One region of the Clostridium sp. DL-VIII genome, then DNA from elsewhere that is predicted to be linked to it. Evidence: riboswitches for the same ligand, from Rfam matches in the RefSeq annotation. Region 1 holds a riboswitch; each other region holds the start of a gene.

Region 1 (6,301 bases):
TTTTCATTGCTAATAATGGAGATGTATATATCTTAGCTAAAAATTTGCTTTATAAAATGGATAAACAATAGGATTACTATATCTATCTCAATTAACAATTGACACTTATTCAAAAAATTCTCATAAAATTTTAAGAGCTTATAAGTTTCAGATATTATGGCAGTACAATAAGCTCGAGATTCTTATAACATAAATAAAAAAATATGCTATTACTGAAAAGTCTCAAAAACCAGGACAAACAGTAATAGCATATTTTTTAAATCTATTTTTTATCATACCAACATATATATGTAATTAAAAACTTGAAATGTATATATCACAATTTGTAATACACAGTTTACAATTAGAAATATTTGTTATTCCCTTCTTAAAGAATCTACCGGATCCAACTTAGCTGCCTTGTTAGCTGGGAATAATCCAGCCACCATACTTATTGCAACACTTAATGCAATTCCAAACATTTTATAAGAATTCTTTATTAACACCAAATCAATATGAAATAACTTATTGGACATTATATTTATTCCTTTCATAGCAGCTACTGAAAATGCAACCCCAATAACTCCCCCAAAAAGTCCAATTAAAAAAGCTTCGCAAATAAAAATTCTTCTTATGTCCTTACTTCTTGCTCCAATAGCTTTAATTATTCCTATTTCTTTAGTTCTTTCAACTACACTTATGTACATAATAATTATTATCATGATTGCAGAAACCATTAAAGACACCCCGGAAATTCCAGATAACACATATGTTAAAATGCTTATCATCTCATTAAACATATTTACCATTTCTTCCTCTGATGAGCCTGAATATCCAAGCTCCTTAACCTTGTCCTTAATTGAAGCAGTATATTTATCATCAGTTGTTTTTAGATACATAACATTAGGATTCAATTTATAATTATTAGCTGAATATAAATTCTCTAGGTCCGAATAATTCAATAAAACAGATTTCATTATTGCCGTAAGATCTCCGCCTGCAGTAGTATAAATTCCACTTATTACAAAATCCTTAGTCAATACTTTCTGATTCACGAAAATATGTAATGTTGCTGTTTTCCCTATAACATCTCCTCCAAGCTTATCACTAACAGCCTTATTAACCAATATCTCTCCAGCCCCTGGCAGCTCTCCATCCTGAAGATTTGATTTTGTTATATTTGATGATATAGTCGAAAGTCTCATTATATTACTTCCACTTCCATTGCAGCTTAAAGAATTAGCTCCCATTGAAATTTCAGTAAATCCATTTTCCACAGAAGCTACATTTTCTACTTCCGATAACTTTTGAATATCTTCATCTTTAAATGAGCTTTGCTTATTTATGTTAGGTTTTTGTATCGTGCCAATATCAAAATCTACTGTTTCTGAATCATCACTAGGCATATTAACTTCTATTACCATTGGATTAACATAGCTGTTCATAGTGTTATTAAAATAAGCCTTAATTCCATTCCCAAAAGAGAGCATTAAAATAAGGCTCATTATTCCTATGCTTGACCCTATAGAAATAAATATATTACGTATTGCTTTTTCCTTCATATTATTCAGAGCTAACTTTATAGAATCTAAAATACTAAGATTTTGTCCTCTTCTTCTAAAATGCTTTTTATCACTGCTTTTAACTTCATCATAACTAATTTCATTTTCTAATTTAAATAAATACTTATCATCAATAATTTCACCATCTGCTATCTTAATTACTCTGCTGGAGCAGGCTGCTATCTTTTCAGAATGGGTAACCATTATTACAAGCTTTCCTCTTTCTGCAATTGTTCTCATTATTTCAAGAACCTGCATTGAAGTTTTTGAATCCAAGCTGCCTGTTGGTTCATCTGCAATAATTATTTCCGGATCATTAATTAAGGCTCTTGCAATAGCAACTCTTTGCTTTTGACCTCCAGACAGCTGATTTGGTTTCTTGTAGATATGATCCTTTAAGCCAAGCTCACCTAACATCTTCTCTGCACGCTTAGTACGCTCTTTCTTTCTGACATTTGATAAAGTCATAGCCATTGTCACATTATCCAAAATAGATAAATGAGGTATTAAATTAAAACTTTGAAATACAAAACCTATTTTATTTTTCCTATATGTATCCAGTTCTTTCTTTCTTAATTTTTTAATATTTTCTCCGTTAACAAACAATTCCCCGCTATAGTTAGAGTCTAGTCCACCTATTATATTCATTAATGTAGATTTTCCACTACCAGATTCTCCAACAATAGATACTAATTCATTCTTATTAAAATATAAATTTATATTTTTTAACACATGAATCTTTTCATTTCCTTTTGATTTATAATATTTATTAATATCATTTATCTCTAATAAGTTCATCTATACTCCCCTTTTGTATATCTTTATTATTAAAATTAAGCATTTAATTTATGCTCTTCTTACAATCACAGCTCCCCTTAAGCCTGATTGTTAATTTCGTTCTAGCTTTTTAGAAGCGTATATAGTGTATATTTTATAATAAACAAAATAAAATATTAATAATCCTATTATAGCTCCACAAAAATCAACTAATATATCGCTTACCATAGAAGTCCTTCCAGGTACAAAAGCCTGATGGAACTCATCAGTAACTGCATAAAACAAACATGTAAATAGTATATAAATCACAGCATCTTTCCCTTTTTTGTTGAAAGAAAATATCGTGCTGCTTACAAAAACAGCTAATGTCATATATAAAAATCCATGAGCATTCTTTCTAACTATATGATCCAATTCCTCTAACTTTGCTGATTGTAAATTAGTTGTATTTTTATTAGCTTGTACCCCGTTTCCTGTTCCTGTATCTCCATTTGCCTTTTGCTCATTATCAGCACTTTTATCTGCCTTTATCTCACTTGTATTCTTATCTTGAGTTTCAGTTTCTATTTTTGATTTAGCATTTTCAATTATTTTAACCACTTTAGTGCTTTGACCATGAGAAATCTGTCCATTATTACTTGACATATAGAATATAAATCCCATCCAAAACAAGCATAAAATTATAGTAATTTTCTTCATTTTAATTACCTCTCTAATTTCTTTACGTCATAATTTTTTCAATTTTATCTTTTACATTTACTACAAAATAGATTTGTATACTATTATACCCCATGACCTTATTACTTAAAACCAAAAATTATGTTAAAAACATTAATTTAATAAAATTGTCATACTCAGTTAATCAATATGAATATTTTCTTTATTTTTATAAATAAAATTAATATCTAAATTAAGGAATTTTTTTATTATTTTTAAAATATGTATTAATATGGAAAAAATTTCTGGTATAATTTAGTTAGTACCTTGAATAATTAGGAGGTGGCTTTATGCACTTTTTTAACATATTAAAAAAGAAGTATGATGAATACGGGTTTGATTCAAAGGGATTTCATAAAAACGGAACACTATATGATGAACGTGGTTTTAACAAGAATGGGCTTCATAAAAACGGCACATTTTTCAATAGCGAAGGGTACAGTAGAGAAGGATATGATAAAAACGGATATGATAAAGATGGCTTTAACAGTGCCGGCTTTGATAAAGATGGATATAACAGAAATGGCTTTAACATACTTGGCTATGATCGAAATGGAGACTATCTAGAAATGAGCTACGAATGGAAAAAATCAAGATAATAAATACCAAAACTTATGCACATTATAAAACTCATCTTCATCTAAATAATTAGAAAAACCATAGAGATTTAAGTTTCTCTATGGTTTTTCTTTTACAAAGCATTATTTTCTTCTATCTTGCATGCTCATCGCCAAAAAGCACCCCAAATGTCTTTATGATTAAAATTACATCAATCAAAATATTTCTTTCCCTAACATATTTAATGTCTAACCTCATCCAATCTTCAAAGTCAATATCACTTCGGCCAGATACCTGCCAATAACAGGTTAGACCTGGTTTAACTTTTAATCTTTTAAGCATCCAATCTTCAAAGCACATAACTTCTTTTGGAAGAGATGGCCTCGGTCCTACTAAACTCATATCTCCTTTTAATATATTAAATAACTGTGGCAGCTCATCTATGCTTGTCTTTCTTATAAACTTACCTACTTTTGTAACCCTAGGATCATCTTTAAGCTTAAACATCGGTCCACTCATCTCATTCTTCTCTCTTAACTTGTCCTTTAGTTCTTCTGCATTTGTTACCATTGACCTAAATTTATACATCTTAAAACTTTTTCCATCCTTCCCAACTCTCTCTTGAGAAAAGATAGAACTGCCTGATGATTCAGCTTTTATCAAAATAGCTACAATTAAAAGTACTGGACTTAAAATTATAAGTCCAATTGCTGAACATATGACATCTATGATTCTCTTAACAAAATCATATAAAATCCAGCTATTTCCCAGCTGTTCTTCAAGTAAAATCTCCTCCCTATTAACTTGTAGTTGCTGCATATTATTCTCTCCCCCTTATAAAAGCATTATTAAATGATCACAATAAAAGCTAATACCATAGCGCTTATTTCCTTAACTAATAAGGCATAATCAAAAAATGACTAATTTTTTTTACACGCTAAGAAACCGACCTTTATATATAAATCATAAAGGTCGGTTGCACTGCTAACTCACCATATATAAAGTGCCCAAAATAAAATATATGGATCATAGTTTCCTTAATAAAAAGTCATATTAGATTTTCGCTTATGTAAATAATTATTCTATACATACGTAAAATTTATAATTTATTTATCTGTATGATTATGACCTATTAAATCATACTTAATATTAATTATTTACCAAGGCTATTTTACCATATATATACTCACATGTTAATATATTCAGAACTACAAAAAAATATTAATTTTTTTGTACTTCTAAAATATCTTTTTAAATACCAGTCAGAAGCTTGTTACTAATCTGCTAAAAATTTATCTTAACTTTTCTATTTCATCAATAGACAATCCAGTTTTAATTGCTATAGTTTCGTTATCTAATACATCTAATAAATTTTCAGCTATTTCAAAAGCTTTTTTCTTTTCTCCATCCTGCATACCTTGTTCTATACCTTTTTGTATACCTTGTTCTATTCCTTTTTGTAGACCTTGTTGTATTCCTTGTTCTATCCCTTTTTGCATTCCTTTTTCTTCAGCTGTTTTCATTTCCGCTATGTAATCTCTTAGTCTTTTCAAATCATTTTCATATATTTCTCTTTCTTCTCTATCTAAGTACATAACATCAAGTTTTTCAACTGCTTTCTTTACAGCTTCATCTACTGCTAATTCTTCTGGAATTCTATTTTTTTCAAGTTCGTATGCTCTATTCAAAAAAACAATCCATCTATCTAATGCTGTTTTTACATCTTTAAAATCCTTTTTAAATTTATTTAATTCCACAAAATGCATTTCAAATACAGTTGATAACTCTTTTTTACTTTTCTGATTATAAACTTTATATACGTTATGAAAATCATCTTCGTCTAAATAATCAAAATCCAATATATTTATAGATATTGTTTTTCTCAGCTTATCATAATTATATCCGCCTTCTAACTGATCTGAATATACCTTTGCCCAGTAATAAAATGCTCTCTTCTCATAAAAGAGCTGCTCTGAAAGCTGCATTTCTATATCATACCAAATTCCTCTTTCATCTACTCCTTTTATATCTAGTATACTCATTTTATCTTCCTTATAATTTGCTATATTATAAGGGTTTTTAAGGTATACATCTTTTATCTGCTGATCTTCTGACAGCATTGAGTTTATGAATGAAATTAAAATATCTTTATTTTCTTCACTTCCAAATAGCTTTTTAAATGCAAAATCAACCTTTGGATTCAATCTACACACAAGCTTCACTCCCTTTCTAATTCATAATACATATTCAAATTTAACATTAATTCTATTAATATTATAGCCTATAAATTATTTGCTTAAAACAAAAATTGCACTAAACTTTCATTTAGTGGGACAGCCCCATAATATGCTATTTCACTTTTATCATCAAGGCTGTTCTTTAATTCTTCTGCAAATGTAAATTTTCGACTGCCGAATTCTCCAACAATGGATATTAATTCATTTTTTTAATATAAATTTATATTTTTTAACACATGAATATTTTCATTTTCTCTTGATTTGTAATATTTATTAATATCTTTTAACTCTAATAAGTTCATCTATACTCTCTTTTTGTATACCCTATCATTAATATTAGTATTTAATTTATAATCTCCTGCTAGTCAATTACATTCTCTTAATTATAGATTGCCCCTAATTACACGCTGCACTTTTTTATTAAGCATCCTGAGTACTCAACTTATTTTTGTAAAAGCAATTTGAATTTTT
Region 2 (6,301 bases), 3.2 Mb from region 1:
GTAGCTTAAGGAGGCAAAATATGAAAACTTCAACTCATAGAATAGCAATTCCTTCGATCCTTGAAGTAGGAAAAGGGAATATTAACAGTATAGGTACATTTATTAAGAAAGGAATGTTTAAAAAGGTTTCGATATATTTTGGGGAAGGTATAGAAGAGTTATTTGGTGATGCCATATGTAGTTCGTTAAAGGAAGCTGATATTCAAATTTCTCAAACTGGAACCATATCAGATATAAAATTTGAGGAGGTTAGTATAAAGGCTTTTGAAATATCAAATGATGTTGAAGCGTTAATCGGAGTAGGTGGAGGGAAAGCCATTGATGCAGTGAAATATATGAGCTTTTTAAAAAAAATACCATTCATCAGTATTCCAACATCAACTTCTAATGATGGATTTTCAAGTGCTGGTGCATCACTACTGGTTAATGGGAGGCGTATGTCTCTTCCAGCTAAAACTCCGTATGGAATAATTGTAGATATTGATGTCATTAAAGGCGCACCTGAAAAATTTATATTTTCAGGAATAGGAGATTTGATATCTAATATCACTGCTTTACATGATTGGAAATTTGAAGAAGAGAATGGGAAAGCAATTATTGATGATTTTGCAACTATGATATCTAAAAAGGCAGTAAATAGTTTTGTAAGAACCGAATTTAAAAGCATTAAAGATGATCTGTTTCTGAAAGAGCTAGTTGATTCTTTAACCTTAAATGGGATTTCTATGGAGATTGCAGGAGATAGTTCTCCAGCCTCAGGATCAGAACATTTAATTTCACATGCTCTAGATAAATTTCTTGAGCATCCTGAACTTCATGGGATACAAGTTGGTATTGCAACATACATTATGGCAAAGGTACAAGATCATAGATCTGAAAGAATAACAAAAGTATTAAAGGAAACAGGTTTTTTCGAGTATGTTAAAACATTAAAATTAAAAAAGGAAGATTTCAGAAGAGCTATAGATGAGGCTCCGCTTATAAAGCCTAATAGATATACATATATTCATGTTGAGGAAAATAGAATACTTGCTAAAAAGATAGTTGATGAAGATGAAGTGTTAAATAATATCTTAATATAAAGTATATATGCTGCTTCATAAATAAAGCTGAATAAATATTTAGATGAAGGCAAAACTAATCGTGTATTTATTAATAATTAGAGGAGGCAGGTTTATGAAAAAATTGGAAAAAGGTGAACATGAGAAAGCAATGGAGAAAGCTAAGAAAATGCTTGATAAAGGGTGCGGAATGAGTGAAATAGTAAAAGAAACTAATTTAAGTGAGGAAAATGTGCTGAAAGCAAAAAGAAAATGGGAAGAGTTATCATAAAAATTATTAATAAACAATTAATTTGTTATTTATAAGTTGAATAATAAAACTTACTTTATATAACTATCAATATGTCGCAAAGATTTAATAGCGATATGTTGATAGTTTTTTTATTTAAAAATATAATTATCTATGAATAAATATGCAATAATAATGAATATAGTGTATAATATAATTATATTATTAGAAATAGAGGGAACTACTATGAATAGCATTATATATCAATATATAGATTATACAAATGAAAAATTTAAGGAAGTGATAGATTTAAGATTTAATATTTTATTTAAACCATATAGCAAAATTAGTAAATATGATTACGATGAATTTGATCATATAAGTTTTCATTTAGTGGCATTAAGGGAAGATAAAGTTATAGGATACTCAAGAATGACTAAAGTAAATGATAAAGGCAAAATCACTAACGTAGTTGTTAATCCGGAATACATAAAAAAAGGAATTGGATTTGAAATGATGAAAAGGCATATTTTTAAGGCTGAAGAAAATAATATTGGGCATTTATACTTAAATGCAAGGGCAGACACCATCAATTTTTATAAAAAAATCGGATTTGAGTGTAAAGAAGACATGTTTTTATCTGAGAAAAGCGGATTGATGCTGCAGAAAATGTGCTATGAAGTGAATTTAGTAAGATAGTATTAGAGAAAGGATAAATTTGATATAGATTATAAGGTGTTTTTGAATTATTACATGCATATGAAAAATATTTAAGTCTAGATTGAATATAACGGAACAGAAGGAATTATTGTAGAAATATGCAACTAATATTGAAAAATGTAAGAAAATGGAGTAGTATATAGTGTATATATTGATAATAGTACACTTATTGAAAGGTAAGGTCACAAAGCCATGGGTCTAAGGAATGTTATGTCTATGATTGCCAGGCTACTAAGAGGAAGTTGTTAAGAATAAATGTTTATGCTTTTATTAGGTGTCTATTATTAATTAATAGGCACTTTTTCTATGTATAGGAACTATCTGAAGGGGAAGGATTAATAAAAGTTTGTTTTTTATAAACTAATGGAAAATAGTTTTTTGAAATTAGTGATGTCAATGCTTATTGGAGTATTAATTGGTTAAAAGGTCACAAAAAAGAGAGTAGCACATGCATTTTTTATTTGTATTAATTAAAAATGTATATTTATAAAAAGTAATGTAAAGTGAGGGAAAAGTTATGGGAGTAAGATTAAGTTGTATTGATGTCTGTCATGGTTCTAAAGTTGTTTCAAATGATTTTTACATAAAGCATTTCGAACAACAAGATAAGGATGTGAGACATTTGTTAGAAGATGTAATGGGAAGAGATAAGAGATATATGTTTGATGAAGGCGAGAATTCTCTATCCTTATCCATAAAAGCTGCAAAATCTGTGTTAGATAAAGCAGGTTTGCAGGGGAGTGATATAGATGTATTAGTTTATTCGTCGATATTATCGGAATATGTATCACCTCCAACATCGATTTTGTTGCACAAAGAATTAAATTTAAAGGAAAATGTAATGTGCTTTGATATGAATGCAAACTGTGCAGGCATGGGAGTTGCTTTGGAGAATATATCAAATTATTTAATGTCCTCTAAACATGCAAAGATGGCTCTAATAGTTGGATGCGATGATGATAATTCCTTATGTGATACTAATAATGAAATATGTTATGGAAATTATGGACATGCTGCATGTGCAATAATCTTAGAAAAAGTAGATGAGAATTGTGGGGTGATTGACACTGAATATTATATAAATACAGAAGTTAGTGATAAAGTTTTGTATCCAAGTAATGGTTTTTCAAGTTTTTTTAAATCTAAAAATGTTGATGAACTTTGGTTAAAATGGACACCATTTGATACAGGAGTATTTATGTATCCTGCTACAGAAATAATGACGAAAGTCATAAAAAATGCAGGATTAACTAAAGATGATATCAGTATGTTTTGTTTATCACAACTTGCATTTACTAATACGAAGAAAATAAGAGAACTTATGGATTTAGAGGATGATAAAACAATATATATAGGGAATGAGTATGGATATACAGGTACTACTAGTCCGTTTATAGCATTATATGAATCCATAGAACGAGGCAAAATTAAGAGGGGAGATTATATTGTATTTTGGACATTCGGAGCAGGCTCTCAGAGTATAGTAATGCTATATAAATATTGAAATATAAATAATTAATGTAATATATAGGGGGTAAAAATGGATAAAAAAGAAAGTTTTAAAATAAGGTTCAATAAGAAGACGCTTAAATTTGTGTTAATAATATATATGATATGTTGCGTCCTGTCATTTATATTCTATTGTGGTTTGAAATTATTTGGCTTTAATGATGCTATAAGTGTAAAATCTTTAATATTACTAGGAATATTTGTTGCTATTTATGCTATAGTGCTACATAAGTGTTATAAGCTTACACTTGCTAAAAATGGCTTTAATATCAAAGCTTTTAATGTAACAAAGGGGATACTTTTATTTATAACTTATTTTCAATATTTATATTTAAACTTTACAATGCACTTAAATTCTTTATGGCTAGTAATTTTCTTCTTTACTATTCTTGGAGCGTTATTTTTTGATGTAAAAATGATTAGTGCATCGATAATTTTGAGTATTATATGTCAAGTTATAGTTTTTATAAACAATCCTTCAATTTTTTTAGCTAAAGAATTTACAGTGGCAGAAGCATCTATGACAATTATTACAATTCTGATAACTTTAACATTAGTTTTTGTTGTCGTATATTTTGCATCAAGTTTGTTAGAATCAATTGGCGAAAAAGAAAGTCAAGTAGAGGAAGAGAAGGAAAAAATATTAAATTTGTTCCAAAGTATAACTCAAATTTCAAATACGGTTTTAGCATCAAGTGAAAATTTAAGTGTTGCTATTGAAGAACAAACGAGCTCTCTTTTAGAAGTATCAGGAACAAGTCAATCTATGTCAAAAGACTCAGGTGAAATGTTAAACAAATCAAATAAGAATAAGGAAATATTAAATACATTACTAAGTGCTAATGAAGTAGTTACTAATAAAACAAAAGATAATGAAACTAAAGTAAAAGAGTTTATTGAAATTACTGATAAAAATCAAGAGGCTTTAAATAATACACTGTCAATTATTAATGATATAAAGAATAATATACAAGATACTTTTAAGTCTACAAATGATTTGGAACAAAAATCAAGAGAGGTAGATGAAATATTAAAGCTTATTGGAGATATATCAGAGCAGACAAATCTTCTTGCATTAAATGCATCAATTGAGGCGGCAAGAGCTGGAGAATATGGTAAGGGATTTGCAGTTGTAGCAGAGGAAATAAGAAAATTAGCAGAAGGAACAAAGGAATCACTTAATCAGGTAAGTGCAATAGTGGAAGAATTGAAAAACAATATAAATTTAGTTCAAAGACAAATGACTGATAATAATGAAAAGTCTCAAGTAGGGAATAATATTATTAATGAAACTGTAAAAGGAATAAATAATATGACTTCAAATTTAAAATTATTCAGTAATAATATTATGGAAATAAATAAGGCATCTAATACATTATTTACAGAGACTAAAAATGTAGTAAATTTTAACGAAGAAGTAGCTAATTTAATTAAGGATACAATTTCAAAATTTGAAACGGTGACAGAATCTATAGCTCAAGGAGCTGCTACTAGTGAAGAAATAGAAGCGAGTATTAATGAATTGAAGAATATTGCTGAGGATATGAACAAGCTTATTAAATAAATATTATATCAGAGTTTGTGGAAGGATACATAGAGACTTAATGGTATAAAACCAATAGCATATTACTACATTAAATAGTAGCAAAAAAAATAATTTGATTGCTTTTTGTGTCAATATATCCAGTTAATATAAATGATGTTAATAAAATTTAAAAATGTTTTGTAAGTTATTGAGTTCATTTCCTTAATGTGCTATAATCTAAAGAAAATAAATTATAACATAATTTTCTAATTATTATATAGTGATGCACCGTGGTGGAGAATTGTTAGATATACATCATCAGGTTGCGCACAATTCGCTAGACCGACAATACTTAGTTCTTTTTTGAGTTTTGATTATGTTGTAGTATTGGGCCTAGGATGAAATGTCACAACCAAATACCTGAAGATTATTAAGAAATATTTTAGGATTATCTCCAATTCTATATAGATGGGAATAATCCTTTTTATTAAGAATAAAATATGTGTTTTAATAAAAACATGCAGGAGGGTTATAATACCATGTGGGGAAAATTTATAATAGAGTATTTAAAATCACCTAGAACAGTAGGAGCTGTAGCACCTAGTTCTAAAAAGCTTGCTGAAAAGATGGCTTGTGATATTGACTATGAAAATGCAAAGTGTATTGTTGAGTATGGACCAGGGACTGGGGTATTTACTGAAAGATTAGTGAGAAAAATAAAAAAGCAGACTTTATTAATGCTTATCGAATATAATGAGGAATTTTGCAGGCAGCTAAAAGAAAGATATAGTAATTATAGTAATATTGTAGTTGTAAATGATTCGGCAGAAAATATAGACAAGTATCTAAAAAAATATAATATTAAAGAAGTAGATTATGTAGTTTCTGGATTACCATTTGCAAGTCTACCAAAAAGTATGTCAAATATAATATTAAAAAAGACAAGAGATATCTTAAAGAAAAATGGTTTGTTTATAACTTTTCAGTATACATTACTTAAGAAAGGTTACATAGGAAGTTATTTTAAGGATATAAGCTTAGAGAGAGTTATATTCAATTTACCACCAGCTTATGTTTTAAAATGCCAAAATACATAAAAATATTTTTGTGTTTTGAAATATAATTAAATGTCAAAAGTGGGATTTTAAAAAATTGAATAAGATTAATTAATAGTTAGTGTGAAATCCATGACAATATCTTTTATAGATATTATCATGGGATTTTTTTATTTAAGAATTTATTTGAAAATAGAATTAG
Region 3 (6,301 bases), 2.7 Mb from region 1:
GGGAAAAGGTCTTGGAAATGGTTACCCTATAAGCGGAATACTTGTAAAATCAAAATTAGCTGAAGCTATAGAAGATTCTAAATTTAAATATGTCCAATCGCATATAGATGATCCTCTTGGATGTATTGTTTCAAGAAAGGTTATTGAAATAATGCTAGAAAATAACCTCGTAGAACGCGGAAATAAAGCCGGAGAATATTTACAATGCAAATTACATGAACTCGCAGAAATTACAGGGGAAATAAGCGAAATTCTGGGCAGAGGCATGATGATTGCTATAGCCCTAGATAAAAATCTCAAAGCTAAAGAAATATTTCTTAAGCTTCTAAAGAAAGGTTTTTTCACTGGATATTCAGAAATGTACAACATTATACGCTTATATCCCCCATTAATCCTTAACTATTCAGAAATCGATAATTTTTGTTTTTCACTTAAAGATATTCTCTTAAATAATTAGTTGTTTGAATCTATTATTTCTTTCAAGGTAACATTTTGATTTATAAATCTTGCCTTACTCTTTTCATTTTTTATACTTATTGATTTTTGTGGACAATGATGAATGCAGGCTAAACAGCTCTGGCAATTATCACCAAATGTAGGTTTCTTCTCTACTTTTATGTTATTTACTGGGCAGACCTTTTCGCAGGTTTTACAGCCATTGCATTTATCATCTACACTAAATTTCTTTGCAAAATCACCTTTGTATTTTGGCATTAAATTCTTTGAAATTGCTCTTACTATTGGATGTTCTTTAATGTATTTCCTTTCAACTTCAATATCTTTAATAATTTGTGCAAGATTCTCTTCAATATTTTTCTTTGATTCCTTTTCTTTTTGCTTATCCATATCAAAGCCTGGTAAATAGTTATCAATCATGAGTAAGTCATTGATATAAGAAAATTGAATATTATTCCTTTTTCCAATTTCTAAAAGATGACTAGTAGTCCCTCCTGATAGAGCCCCATAAGATACTATCCCAAAAATATAATTACTTTTCAATTTAACTTTATTTAAGAACTCTTCAACCATTTTAGGAACACTCCATCCATAAGCTGGAAATATTATCCCGATTTTCTCATCTTCAAATTCATATTTGCCTTCTTTTATTAACTTTGGGATAGAATAAAGCTCTCCCCCTAATCTCTTTGCTATATATAAATTATTTCCTGTTGCTGTAAAATATAATATCTTCATTATTACCTCCATAATTAACCGTTACAGATGTAACGTTTTATTGAATACAGTATAATATCATGCACTAAATATTGCAATAGCATTAACAGCTACTGTTACAAAACAGGCTAAATTGTTCACGATGACTAAAATAAATATATAAAATAAAGCTGCTGATAAGATATATGCTTCTATACTATGCATATATCTCACCAACAACTTTATTTAATTCTTATACGGTTATTATTTTTAATAATTCCTGTGGAGTATCTATAATATAATCTGCACCATTTTGCTCCAAAACTTTTCTGCTTCTAAATCCCCACGTTACCCCTACACATATAACTCCAGCATTTTTCGCTGTTTTAACATCTACTTCAGAATCACCAACATATACTGACTTATCAGTAACTGAACCTAATTCTTCAAGTGCCTTAAAAACAGTATCTGGAGCTGGCTTTTTAGAAACCTTCTCTGATTCTCCAATTGCCACTTTTATGTATTTTTCAAAATAAATTTTATTAAGTTCTTTTACTGCTGTATCAAATTTGTTTGATACAATTGCCATTTTATACTTCTTTTCTAATAGCTGCCTTAAAAGTTCCATAATTCCTTCATATGCATCAGTCTTATTTCTCATATTTATAGAATAATGGTTGCGAAAATCAATAAAACATTTTTCATACATAGGATTACTAGTTCCATCTGGTATAGCAAGTTCTATTAAGCGTGCTGCACCATTACCAACAAAACTTCTGATTTCCTCCAAGCTTTTATGCGGAAAACCATATAGTCCTAATGCAAAATTAACGCTATCTGTAAGGTCTTCAATTGTATTAAGTAATGTCCCATCCAAATCAAATATGACTGTATCATACTTTCCCATAATACATACCTCCTCATATGAATATATCACCATTATATATTACCCCAGGTCATATGACCTAATGGTATTATAACATGTCTCCTAAATATCACATTATTAAATTTTTAAAGTACACAACTCATCACATCTATTTGGTATGTTTGCGTTAGCTCGTCTCTATTCCTTACATAAATTTTGTAAAGCTAATTGTAGTTCCTAATTATCTTAAAATCAGCATATGAATTATAAACAATAAAAGTATTATAACACTAATCCCTGTAATATGTTTTTTATCCATTATTTTTCGTATTGTGCTATTGTAATTCGGAATAGCTATTTTTCTGCTCTTTAAAACTGATTCTATATATTCTATATTTTCCCTAGGAACATTCATTAATATCTCACGGTATTCCTTAGGAATCATAGTATTAATTTTTTTCAAGCGATTAAATGAATACTTATGACATTCCAAAAGCTGCTTATTAGTGTAATTTCCATATTCTTCGATATTTATTGGTGTTTTCAACATCTTCTCTCCTCCTAATTTACATGAAATCAGTATATTGCAAATATTTTATGTTTTTATTTCTTTGTAAATTATTATAAAAAAAGCCAACTTAAACTACTCAATTGCTGAACAATTAAATAGTTTAAATTGGCCGGTTGCACAACTAGCTCCAAATTCCTAAAGTGCCCACATAAAAGAATTCTTCACAGCTTCCAAGTTTTATTAAATTAATACAATTTATTATATACTTAGTAAATCTTATAATACATGAATATTATCAGAATAATATATAAAAATCAATAGTCATTGTTAAACTTTATTAATGGGACATTTTATTTTATTATTTATTATCAATTTTTTATTCGCATAAACATGCTCAACATTTAATTCCAAAACTTTTTATTTAAAATAATATATTATGTGTTGAAAAACTGATACTCATTAGCTACATTCCTATAACAATGTGGTTTGTCTCCTATATTTGCATCAAATAAGTAAGACCACAAGATATTTTTTAGTATCTTGTGGCCATTCATTGACAATAACTTCATTCTTCAATGAATTTCACTAATTCCTTGTTAAACTTTTCATACTGATCATAAAATGATGCATGTCCACTATACTTAAATGGAATAAGCTTTGAATTTCTAATACATTTTTCTTGTACTTCGCCTAGCTCAAAAGGCACAACTTTATCATGAATTCCATGGATAATTAAAGTAGGAACATTTATTTTATCCAAGTCAGAAAACAACACTTCTTTTATCCAAGTCTTCGCAATTTCTGCTGTTGCCCATCCAGCTGCTTGAAATCCAAGATTAAGGAACCACTCTGAAAAGGCTTTAGTTATATGCTGATAGAAAAATATATTACCAAACCCTTGAAGCATATTAGGTCTATCCATATATGTTCCTTTAATAATTTCCAAAACAGTTTCTTCCTTTAATCCATAAGGAAAATTAGGCCGTTTAATAAGGCTTGGTGCTGCTGCTGCAAAAAGAGCCAATTTTGATACTCCATTACCTTTATGACGGGCCATGTATCGAATTGCTATCGCCCCTCCAGTTGAATGTCCTGCAAGAGTAATATTTGATAACTTTAGTGCATCAATTACGCTTCTTACATCGTCGGCCAGCGTGTTATAATCATAACCACTATAAGGTTTATCTGAATCTCCAAATCCTCTTGTATCTATTCCAATGCATCTATATCCCATCTTTGGAAGCTGATCAAATTGATATTCAAATAACTTATGGCTTCCAGGCCAGCCATGTAAAAACAAAATTGTTTTGTCGCATTTTTCATTAAGATCTTCTACATAAATTTTCACATTAGGCTCTACTCTAATATAATAGCCCATTTATATCCTCCATTAGAAACTATAATTATAGTATTAGATTATTCACTGAACATAAATTTGTGAATGAATCAATTCATTCTAAAAATTCTTAATACTTATAGTTTAATTTCAATTAATTAAGCTTTTAGCCATAGCTTGTCCTATTAAATTTCTTTTTTGTGTGCAATTCTTATTAAATTTTCTTTGTGCCTTATGACCATAAGAATCCAAGCTAATGTAGCAGCTACTATTATTGAGATTGGTAAATTTAAAACAATACTCATAGTAGGTATGGTTATTCCTCCTGCAAGAGTCCTAATGGAAACTATTTTTGTAAATACTCGTAATATTAAATAAACTACGAATCCAGTTATAGTTGGAATTGGTGCAATTAAAACAAATGCCCCTATAGTTGTATTGGCTCCTTTCCCTCCATTAAATTTTAAAAACGGAGTATAATCATGTCCTAAGATTACTGCTAATGCAATAATAGAAAAATAAATATCTATTGATACTGGCAATTCTACATACCTTGTTAGCCAAATTCCTAAACTCATTGGAATTATCCCTTTTAAAATATCTATCATCTGAGTTATAATAGATATTTGGGTTCCAGCTACTCTTTTAACATTTGTTGAGCCTATATTTCCACTACCTTTTGTTCTTATATCTATACCATATAATTTTTTAATTATTAAATATCCTGTTGGTATTGATCCACACAAAAAAGAGACAATAATTGTTAATATAATAATCATTTATTTCACCTAGCTCTCTTATATATGATATTTACGCTTATTATTAATTTTCATAATAATAAAGTTAACAATTCAAGCACTCTATATCAACTAGAATAACTCTTTTACTATAATTTAAATTTTCTATATATAGTCTCAACCAAAGAAAAAATCATTAAACACAAATCTATTTCGGAGATAAATACGATGCTTATTAACTCCTCACAATTATAATATCCCGACATATACATCAAGCCACACAATTCTATTAGAATAAATAGTAATAATAAAATCACATTTCTCATTATAGACCTTTGCAAAGCATCTTCAAAATACTCTATACTAAAATATACTGTCCCAGCTATTACCAATGCTAATATGAGTAAGACTATAGTACTATCCATAGTATCCCCCCTATTTATTTTATGTTCCCCAACTATTATATTTACCTTATTGAATAATTGCTAAACATCACATCTAAAAATTATTAAAAAATACCGTAAATTCAATTAATAAATTCTACGGTATCTCCCATTATGTTTTTAATATTAAATTAATCAATTTATTCTGTGACAATATCCTATCCTCTAGGTGCATACATAATTATGATAACGCCGATTAACGCTATGGCTCCACCAATTAAATCAAATTTATCAGGTGTTATATTATCAATCTTCCATCCCCACAAAATTGATAAGGCAATAAATATTCCTCCATAAGCTGCATATACCTTCCCAAAGCTGACATTTGAAGGCTGCAATGTAGGAACTATTCCATATAGAATTAATACTACTGCTCCTGCAATCCCGTACCAAAAACTTTTTCCATCACGCAGCCACAACCATACAAGATACCCCCCGCCAATTTCAAATATTCCTGCTAATATAAAATAAAATATGGATTTTATGATTTCCATGTGCCCCTCCTATGTTAATCTAATCTGCACTATTGCTATACATAATTTATAAGTACATAGGAATTATAACATATTTTAATCAGCTTACATTTAGTAATTTATCCTGCGAGCTCCTTATAATAAAAACGATAAATCGACTACTTTCCATGAATAATACTTTTAGAAATTCCTATAAGGATTTCATCCTCTAATTCATAACTTCTAACTGAATTATCTTTATTACATATAGAAAATAATATACTCCCACATCTGTAAAATATAAATTTAACTAGATATGAGAGTATATCAATTATTTATTATATTGTGGTTCTTCCTGCTTTACAAAATCGAGTCTTGATTGAATAGTTTGTGATACATTTTCCATTGTATTTGCAAGTTGATTAAACATTTGTTTTGCTTCCTGATTATCTGTATCTAAAGAAAATGTCTTCATATCTGCAGCTAATCCTTTAGCACTAGCTAATGCTGTCTCAAGTTTATTTCCTGTTGGCATAAAAATTCCTCCTTTATGATTTTTATCGACCACTATATTTTGTTCATAATCAATTTAAATATTCAGTCTATTTACGATGAAATATATTCCTTTTCAAATTATAAAAATGAATTAAAATCAAACTTATTGGTTAAAGTAAATTAGAAAATAATCTAATAGTTAAAGGAGATTTTTATATGACTGCAATTGCAAAAGTGAAACAAACGTTAGCTACATTGAAAGGCGCTGAAGCTACTTTAAGAACATATTCGTTACAAGAAAGTGATGAAG

What was found. Region 1 has a riboswitch for cyclic di-GMP ahead of CDLVIII_RS08400 (sugar transferase). Riboswitches for the same ligand answer to the same signal wherever they lie in the genome.
Region 2: linked by a shared signal. The riboswitch ahead of CDLVIII_RS23370 (3-oxoacyl-[acyl-carrier-protein] synthase III C-terminal domain-containing protein) and the one ahead of CDLVIII_RS08400 (sugar transferase) in region 1 are both predicted to bind cyclic di-GMP.
Region 3: linked by a shared signal. The riboswitch ahead of CDLVIII_RS20970 (hypothetical protein) and the one ahead of CDLVIII_RS08400 (sugar transferase) in region 1 are both predicted to bind cyclic di-GMP.

Annotation. Positions count from the first base shown of each region.
Region 1 is NZ_CM001240.1:1,835,863-1,842,163, reverse strand. It holds gene CDLVIII_RS08420 (N-acetylmuramoyl-L-alanine amidase family protein) at 1-71, shown strand, start outside; gene CDLVIII_RS08415 (ABC transporter ATP-binding protein/permease) at 357-2,339, opposite strand; gene CDLVIII_RS08410 (VanZ family protein) at 2,430-3,017, opposite strand; gene CDLVIII_RS08405 (hypothetical protein) at 3,326-3,634, shown strand; gene CDLVIII_RS08400 (sugar transferase) at 3,747-4,412, opposite strand; cyclic di-GMP riboswitch class II at 4,555-4,639, opposite strand; gene CDLVIII_RS08395 (Rpn family recombination-promoting nuclease/putative transposase) at 4,886-5,806, opposite strand.
Region 2 is NZ_CM001240.1:5,067,148-5,073,448, reverse strand. It holds gene CDLVIII_RS23385 (hypothetical protein) at 1-1, shown strand, start outside; gene CDLVIII_RS23380 (iron-containing alcohol dehydrogenase family protein) at 21-1,082, shown strand; gene CDLVIII_RS31605 (hypothetical protein) at 1,177-1,332, shown strand; gene CDLVIII_RS23375 (GNAT family N-acetyltransferase) at 1,537-1,989, shown strand; cyclic di-GMP riboswitch class I at 2,160-2,246, shown strand; gene CDLVIII_RS23370 (3-oxoacyl-[acyl-carrier-protein] synthase III C-terminal domain-containing protein) at 2,528-3,514, shown strand; gene CDLVIII_RS23365 (methyl-accepting chemotaxis protein) at 3,551-5,083, shown strand; gene CDLVIII_RS23360 (rRNA adenine N-6-methyltransferase family protein) at 5,584-6,141, shown strand; gene CDLVIII_RS23355 (metallophosphoesterase) at 6,282-6,301, opposite strand, start outside.
Region 3 is NZ_CM001240.1:4,557,141-4,563,441, forward strand. It holds gene CDLVIII_RS20955 (aminotransferase class III-fold pyridoxal phosphate-dependent enzyme) at 1-457, shown strand, start outside; gene CDLVIII_RS20960 (EFR1 family ferrodoxin) at 454-1,194, opposite strand; gene CDLVIII_RS32660 (hypothetical protein) at 1,252-1,377, opposite strand; gene CDLVIII_RS20965 (HAD family hydrolase) at 1,406-2,059, opposite strand; gene CDLVIII_RS20970 (hypothetical protein) at 2,259-2,567, opposite strand; cyclic di-GMP riboswitch class II at 2,687-2,769, opposite strand; gene CDLVIII_RS20975 (alpha/beta hydrolase) at 3,094-3,906, opposite strand; gene plsY (glycerol-3-phosphate 1-O-acyltransferase PlsY) at 4,050-4,643, opposite strand; gene CDLVIII_RS20985 (hypothetical protein) at 4,751-5,026, opposite strand; gene CDLVIII_RS20990 (YnfA family protein) at 5,203-5,538, opposite strand; gene CDLVIII_RS20995 (DUF1657 domain-containing protein) at 5,828-6,031, opposite strand; gene CDLVIII_RS21000 (DUF1657 domain-containing protein) at 6,208-6,301, shown strand, end outside.